Regions from separate parts of the Pseudomonas trivialis genome, predicted to be linked through region 2. Evidence: riboswitches for the same ligand, from Rfam matches in the RefSeq annotation. Region 2 holds a riboswitch; the other holds the start of a gene.
The links. Region 2 has a riboswitch for cobalamin ahead of cobW (cobalamin biosynthesis protein CobW). Riboswitches for the same ligand answer to the same signal wherever they lie in the genome.
Positions count from the first base shown of each region.

Region 1 (3,779 bases), 1.7 Mb from region 2:
CGGTGCTTCAGTCCAGGAACTTATTGACTGACCCACTGCTATCGGGAGCAAACCCCCTCTCACCTTTTTTGTGGCGTTTATTTAGCTGCTGAAACTCGCCACACCTTATTCCCCACATCATCAGCCACCAGCAGATCCCCCTGCTGATCGATCACCACGCCCACCGGCCGGCCCATGGCTTTCTCGTCCTTGTCGAGGAAGCCGGTCAGCACGTCCACCGGCTGCCCCTTGGGTTGCCCGCCTTCGAACGGCACGAAGATCACCTTGTAGCCACTGTGCGGCTTGCGGTTCCACGAGCCGTGCTGGCCGATGAACGCGCCGTTGCTGAATGGCGCCGGGAGTTTACTGCCTTCGGCAAAGGTCAGGCCCAGTGAAGCGGTATGCGGGCCCACGGCGTAGTCCGGCGCAATGGCCTTGGCGACAAGCTCCGGGTGCTGCGGCGTCACGCGCACATCCACATGCTGACCGTAGTAACTGAACGGCCAGCCATAAAAGCCGCCATCCTTGACCGAAGTGATGTAGTCCGGCACCAGGTCGCTGCCGATTTCGTCGCGCTCGTTGACTGCCGTCCACAGTTTGCCGCTTTGCGGTTCCCAGGCCATGCCGTTGGGGTTGCGCAAGCCTGAGGCGAAAATCCGGTGCTGGCCGGTGGCGCGGTCAACTTCCCAGATCGCTGCGCGGCCTTGTTCGGCTTCCAGGCCGTTTTCGCCGACGTTACTGTTGGAGCCGACACTCACGTACAGCTTGCTGCCGTCCTTGCTCGCCACCACGTTTTTTGTCCAGTGGTGGTTCAGCGGGCCGCCCGGCAAATCGACGACCGTTGTGCCCTGGGTTTTGATCGCGGTTTCGCCCGGCTGATAGGCAAAGCGCAGCAGTTTGTCCGAGTCGGTCACGTAGAGGTCGTTGCCCACCAGGGTCATGCCGAATGGCGAGTTGAGATTTTCCAGGAACACTGTGCGTGTCTCGGCCACACCGTCATGGTCGGCATCGCGCAGCAGAGTGATGCGGTTCGGGCTCGGCACGCCAGCGCCGGCGCGGCCCATGACTTTTTCCATCACCCAGCCGCGAATACCCTTGGCATCATCCGGCATGGGCGGCGCGTTGGTTTCGGCCACCAGCACGTCGCCATTGGGCAACACATACAGCCAGCGCGGGTGGTCCAGGCCTTCGGCGAACGCGGCCACCTGAGTGCCGGCGGCGGCCGTCGGCTTGGCGCCTTCAGGCCAGCCGATGGCCGGTGCGATGTTCACGGTGGGGATCAGCGTCTTGTTCGGCTGCGGCAATTTGGGCGACGGCCCGGTGCCATCCGAGACCTGCAACGTCGAGCTTTCACCGCAGGCGGCGAGGGTGCCGGCGAGCATGATGAGTAGGGCGAGTCTTGTTTTATGCATGATTTTCTCCTGAATGCCTGTAAGGGTAGAGGATTGCCTGCGCGGGATGGTTCAAGTGCCAGGCCAGCTTTAATTGACGCTCCACCCCCAACCCACTAACCTTCGCCGCTTGTTCCAGGTGCTCCGTGGCGCGTGCGTCGACAGAGTGAAACAGGGAAGCCGGTGAGTGAGCGCACTTGTACACAGTGCTGCCGCGATCCCGGCGCTGCCCCCGCAACGGTAAATGAGTCAAAACGGTGCTGTTTGCCACTGTATCGTGCGCGATATGGGAAGGCGCGCCGCCGGCCTGCCTGCGCTTGATACGTGCAGGCGCCGCTCATGAGTCCGGAGACCGGCCTTGAACATTCAACAGCATCACGGTGGGCGATGCTTGGCTGTCTGTATGCGCTTGTTTCCTGCCCGCCGTTTTTGTCCAGCCCCAACGGAGAGCTGCCATGACCGATTCCCCCGAACGCGACGAGCGCCATCTGGCGCGCATGCTGCGCAAAAAAGCCGTGATCGACGAGCGCATCGCCAATTCGCCGAATGAGTGCGGCTTGCTGCTGGTGCTCACCGGCAACGGCAAAGGCAAGAGCAGCTCGGCCTTCGGCATGCTGGCCCGCGCCATGGGCCATGGCATGCAGTGCGGCGTGGTGCAGTTCATCAAGGGGCGTTTCAGCACCGGCGAAGAGATGTTCTTCCGCCGTTTCCCCGAGCAGGTGCGCTTTCACGTGATGGGCGAAGGCTTCACCTGGGAAACCCAGGACCGCCAGCGCGACATCGCCGCCGCCGAGGCCGCCTGGGCGGTGTCCCGGGCGATGCTGCAAGACCCCTCCATCGGCCTGGTGGTGCTGGACGAACTGAACATCGCCCTCAAGCACGGCTACCTCAACCTCGATCAGGTCCTCAGCGACCTGCAGGCCCGCCCGCCGATGCAACACGTGGTGGTCACCGGCCGTGGCGCCAAGCCCGAGCTGATTGAAATGGGCGATACCGTCACCGAAATGGGCATGCTCAAGCACGCATTCCAGGCCGGTATCAAGGCTCAGAAGGGCGTCGAACTTTGAATCAGCCCCGTCATTGCCCGGCCGTTCTGATCGCCGCACCGGCGTCCGGCCAGGGCAAAACCACTGTGACTGCCGCCCTGGCACGCTTGCACCGCAACCTTGGGCGCAAGGTGCGCGTGTTCAAGTGCGGCCCGGACTTCCTCGACCCGATGATCCACGAGCGCGCCAGTGGTGCGCCGGTGTATCAGTTGGACATGTGGATGGTGGGCGAGCAGGAAAGTCGTCGCCTGTTGTGGGAAGCGGCGGGCGAGGCCGACCTTATTCTGATTGAAGGCGTCATGGGCCTGTTCGACGGCACGCCCTCCAGCGCCGACCTGGCGCGACATTTCGGCGTGCCGGTGCTCGGCGTGATCGACGGCACCGCCATGGCGCAGACTTTCGGCGCACTGGCTCTGGGCCTGGCGCGCTACCAGCCGGATCTACCGTTCGCTGGCGTACTGGCCAACCGGGTCGGTACCCTGCGCCATGCGCAACTGCTCGAAGGCAGCCTCACCGAAGGCCTGCGCTGGTACGGCGCGCTGTCCCGCGAGACCGGTATCGAACTGCCCAGCCGCCACCTGGGCCTGGTGCAGGCCAGTGAACTCAATGACCTCGACGCGCGCCTGGACGCCGCCGCCCAGGCCTTGGGCAGCAGTTGCGAAGTGGCGGTGCCGCCGCCGGTGACCTTTGCCGTGCCTGAAATGATCGAGGCCGAGCCGCTGCTCGCCGGCGTGCGCATTGCCATTGCTCGGGACGAAGCGTTTGCCTTCACCTATGGCGCCAGCCTGGACCTGTTGCGGGCGATGGGCGCCGAGCTGACGTTCTTTTCTCCGCTCCACGATAGCCAGCTGCCTGAGGCCGACAGCCTCTACCTGCCCGGTGGTTACCCGGAGCTGCACCACCAGGCGCTGTCGCACAATACCTCGATGCTCGCGTCCATTCGCGCCCATCACGCGGCGAACAAACCCTTGCTCGCCGAGTGTGGGGGCATGTTGTACCTGCTCGACTCGCTCACCGACGTCGACGGCACCCGCGCCGAACTGGTGGGCCTGTTGCAGGGCGATGCGGTGATGCAGAAAAAACTGGCAGCGCTGGCGCTGCAGAGTGTCGAGCTGCCGGAGGGCACGTTGCGCGGGCATACCTATCACCACTCCTTGACCAGCACCGAGTGGCAGCCGATCGCCCGTGGCCTGAGCCCCAATGGCGGGCGCGGCGCCGAGGCGGTGTATCGGCAGGGACGCATGACCGCTTCCTATGTGCACTTTTACTTTCCGTCGAATCCGGCGGCGGTGGCCGCGCTTTTTGCGCCGGACCTCAAGACAGCGTTCACAGATCAAACGGTGGGAGCGGGCTTGCCCGCGAC
Region 1 is NZ_CP142151.1:3,858,252-3,862,030, reverse strand. Features, by position in the region: gene VRB54_RS16815 (sorbosone dehydrogenase family protein) at 78-1,391, opposite strand; cobalamin riboswitch at 1,491-1,745, shown strand; gene cobO (cob(I)yrinic acid a,c-diamide adenosyltransferase) at 1,826-2,437, shown strand; gene VRB54_RS16805 (cobyrinate a,c-diamide synthase) at 2,434-3,779, shown strand, end outside.
Region 1: another riboswitch for cobalamin. It lies ahead of cobO (cob(I)yrinic acid a,c-diamide adenosyltransferase); the one in region 2 lies ahead of cobW (cobalamin biosynthesis protein CobW).

Region 2 (3,779 bases):
GGCGCGCAAACATCGCCGCGTAGTCGTCCAGGCCCAGGCTCTGGTGGCAGGGCCGCAGGTCGAGGCTGTCGAGGTCGTTGGTGACGCCGCCGAGCAACTCGTGGATCAACGCCGTGCCGCTTTCCGGCAACGCGTCCGGCAGCGGATAACCTTCGGCCTGCAGGGCACGCAGGATATTCAGCGCGGCGGCCGGAGTGTCCAGGCCCACGCCATTGCCGATGCGGCCGTCGCGGGTCGGGTAGTTGGCGAGGATCAGCGCGATGCGTTTGTCGCCGTTGGGCACCCGCGCCAGTTCGACCCAGCGTCGCGCCAGCTCGGCGACGAAGTCCATGCGCTCGGGCGCGGCGCGGTAGCACACCACGTCCGACTGGCTGCGCTCGCTGCGCCAGGCCAGGTCCTTGAAGCTGATGGGCCTGCTGATGATGCGCCCGTCCAGCTCCGGCAAGGCGATATGCATCGCCAGGTCGCGCGGGCCGAGACCCTGTGCGCTGGCTTCCCAGCCGGGCTGGTTGTCTTGCGCGCAGATCGCCTGGATCACCGGGATATTGCGACGAAACGGGCGCAGATGCGGTGCTTCGGGGCTGGACTGGGCAAATCCGGTGGTGTTGAGGATCACCGCCGCCTGTACTTCGTCGAGCAGGTCCTCGACCACCGCGAGGCAGCCGGGCTCTTTGAGGCTGGCCACCGCCATCGGCAGCGGGTTGAGGCCCGCCGCCTGCAAGCGTTGACAGAACACGTCGATAAAACCGGTGTTGGCCGCCTGCAAATGCGAGCGGTAGAACAGTACCGCTGCGACCGGCAGATCAGCGCGCCACGCTGCCTGCCAGTCCTGCAGCGCGGCATTGGCGTTATGCGGGTGATAAATGGCAGTCCGCGGCAGGGTCTGCGGCTCGGCCCACCCATAGTCGCGGCCCAGGTATCCCGAAGCCAGGCAGCGATAGAAATTCAGTGCATTGCCCAAACCGCCCTGGCGCAGGAAGTGCCACAGACGGTCGCGCTCCTGCACTCCGACGGTGCTCAGGCTGCCCAGCTCCGGGTCCGGGCGGTCGCACCCCGGCACCAGAATCAGCTGCACGCCGCGCTCGGCCAATGCCACCAGGCGCTCGACGCCATAGCGCCAATAGCCGATGCCGCCATGCAGCGAGATCAGGATCACCTTGGCGTGGCGCAGCACCTGGTCCACGTAGAGGTCGACCGAGGCGTGGTTCTGCACCTGCATCGGGTTGGCCAGGCGCAGGCTGGGGTAGTCGTCGGGCAACTGCCGGGCCGCTTCGGCCAGCAGTGCCAGGCTCGAGTCGCCGCTGCACAGGATCACCAGTTCAGCGGGGGTCTGTCCAAGGTCGGCAATATTGTCGTCCGAGACGAAACCACCGGGCTGGGTCCTTAGCAGGTGCATGGATTAAACGCTGAGCGCGGCGCGCAGTTGCGCTTCGAGGCCAACGGCGTCCAGTTCCTGGCCAATCAGCACGAGGCGCGTGATGCGCGCTTCGTCGGCACCCCAGGCGCGGTCGAAGTGCTTGTCAAAGCGGGTACCCACGCCCTGGATCAGCAGGCGCATAGGTTTGTTGGGAATGGCGGCAAAACCCTTGATACGCAGGATGCCGTGCTGCACCACCAACTGGGTCAGGGCGTCGAGCAGCAGGGCTTCGTCGGCTTGCGGCAGGTCGATGGAGATGGAGTCGAAGGCGTCGTGATCGTGGTCGTCTTCACCTTCGTGGTGCGCATCGTGATGGCTGTGGCGCGCGTCGATGTGTTCTTCGGAGCCGGCGCCCAGGCCGATCAGTACGTCCAACGGCACACGGCCGCTGCTGGCTTCGATGACCTTGACCGCCGGCGGCAGCTCTTCGGCGACTTCCAGACGCACGCGGGCCAGGTCTTCGGGGCTGATCAGGTCGGCCTTGTTGAGGATCACCAGGTCGGCGCTGGCCAGTTGGTCGGCGAACAGTTCGTGCAGCGGCGATTCGTGATCCAGGTTCGGGTCGAGCTTGCGCTGGGCATCGACCTGGTCCGGGAAGGCGGCAAAGGTGCCGGCGGCCACGGCCGGGCTGTCGACCACGGTGATTACCGCGTCCACGGTGCAGGCGCTGCGGATTTCCGGCCATTGGAAGGCCTGCACCAAGGGTTTTGGCAGGGCCAGGCCCGAGGTTTCAATAAGGATATGGTCAAGGTCGCCGCGACGGGCAACCAGTTCGCGCATCACCGGGAAGAACTCTTCCTGCACGGTGCAGCACAGGCAGCCGTTGGCCAGTTCATACACGCGGCCGTTGGCTTCTTCCTCGGTGCAACCGATGGAGCACTGTTTGAGGATTTCACCGTCGATGCCCAGCTCGCCGAACTCGTTGACGATCACCGCAATGCGGCGGCCCTGGGCGTTGTCGAGCATGTGGCGCAACAGGGTGGTCTTGCCCGAGCCGAGGAAGCCGGTGACGATGGTGACGGGAAGTTTGGCCAGTGTTTTCATCGGATGCCCTTTGGGGCGGGCATACGGGACGAGTGGCCCTGCGACGGCGCGCAGCAGCGGATTTCGTCACCGGATCACCCCGCCCGGTTTAATTGGAAAATCGGTTGCGAGGCAGGTCTCCTGGCTTGGGGCTTGCGGGTCTTGCGACCGGCGCCAACTGCGCCTTCCCGCCGGATCGGCAGTGGCGTGGCAGTCAGCAGAACCCTTCACAGTTGCGGGGGCAGCCGCGGCTTGAACCGCGTTCCCTTCTTAGCTTCGGCCTGGGCCGAAGAACCTCGAACCCGCAAGGCTACGCAGTGCATGGCAAGCGGTCAATGTCGGAAACCCGGGACCCGCACGCCGATCTACACATAGCGATGTTTGATGGGCACATCCGTCACGATGTCGGCGAGCGCGATGCGCCCCTGGCTTTCAACGTAGAAATCAATTTCGCCATTGCCTGTCAGGTCAAGCACCAGCCACGACTCGTTTTTTTGCGGATCGTAGCCCAGCCCCGCCTCCCCTGGTCGGCCGGAAAGCCGGTTGACGAAAGTGAGGTCGTGGAGGCCATGCTTGCGCAGCAATCCGGAAATATCGATTTTATCCTGGCCGGTGACGAAGTCCGTCAACAGGTCGGTGCTGCGTAACGTCGAATCGGTGGCGGTGTCGTACACGAAGGTATCGCGGCCTGCGCCGCCCTGCAGACGATCGGCGCCGCCACCGCCTTCAAGCCGGTTGTCGGCGGCGTTGCCGGTCAACACATCGTTGCCGGAACCGCCGATAGCGTTCTCCACGGTAACGTCCCTGGCGATGGAGACATTGCCCTTCTTCCCGCCGACATTGGAGAAGGTTTCAGCATTCAGATTGATCACCTGATTCTGGTAATAGCCGGAGAAATCCAGCGTATCGTTACCGCCGCCGTCCCAGACGCAGAAAACGGCGCCGTCCCGCGGGGATACCAGTGAAAGATCGTCTCGCCGGGTATTGGAATTGAAGCCGTAGGTGGTATCCGTGTTACGGGTCTTGTAATTGGCGCCGTAGGCCTTTTGGGCCCAGGCAATGTCAGTCATCAACGGTGCCGAGGCGTACTCGCCCTGGTGATCATGATCCGTATTGCTCGCTTCGAAATAGCTCATGACCGAGTAGGCCCGGCTGTCCTCTGCAAAAACGGCATGCTCTGTGTAGTTGCTCGGGCCCCGCGACGCGTCGTAGTCACCGGTATGGGCAGCGCCCAGCAAGTGGCCGATTTCGTGGGTCAGCGTTTGGCGCCCATAGCCGTTTACGGAGGGCGCGCGATTGACCCAGTGGCTTGAGTTCAGGCGCACCCGCCCAGAAGTTT
Region 2 is NZ_CP142151.1:2,207,381-2,211,159, reverse strand. Features, by position in the region: gene cobN (cobaltochelatase subunit CobN) at 1-1,396, opposite strand, end outside; gene cobW (cobalamin biosynthesis protein CobW) at 1,400-2,461, opposite strand; cobalamin riboswitch at 2,555-2,754, opposite strand; gene VRB54_RS09920 (M10 family metallopeptidase C-terminal domain-containing protein) at 2,806-3,779, opposite strand, start outside.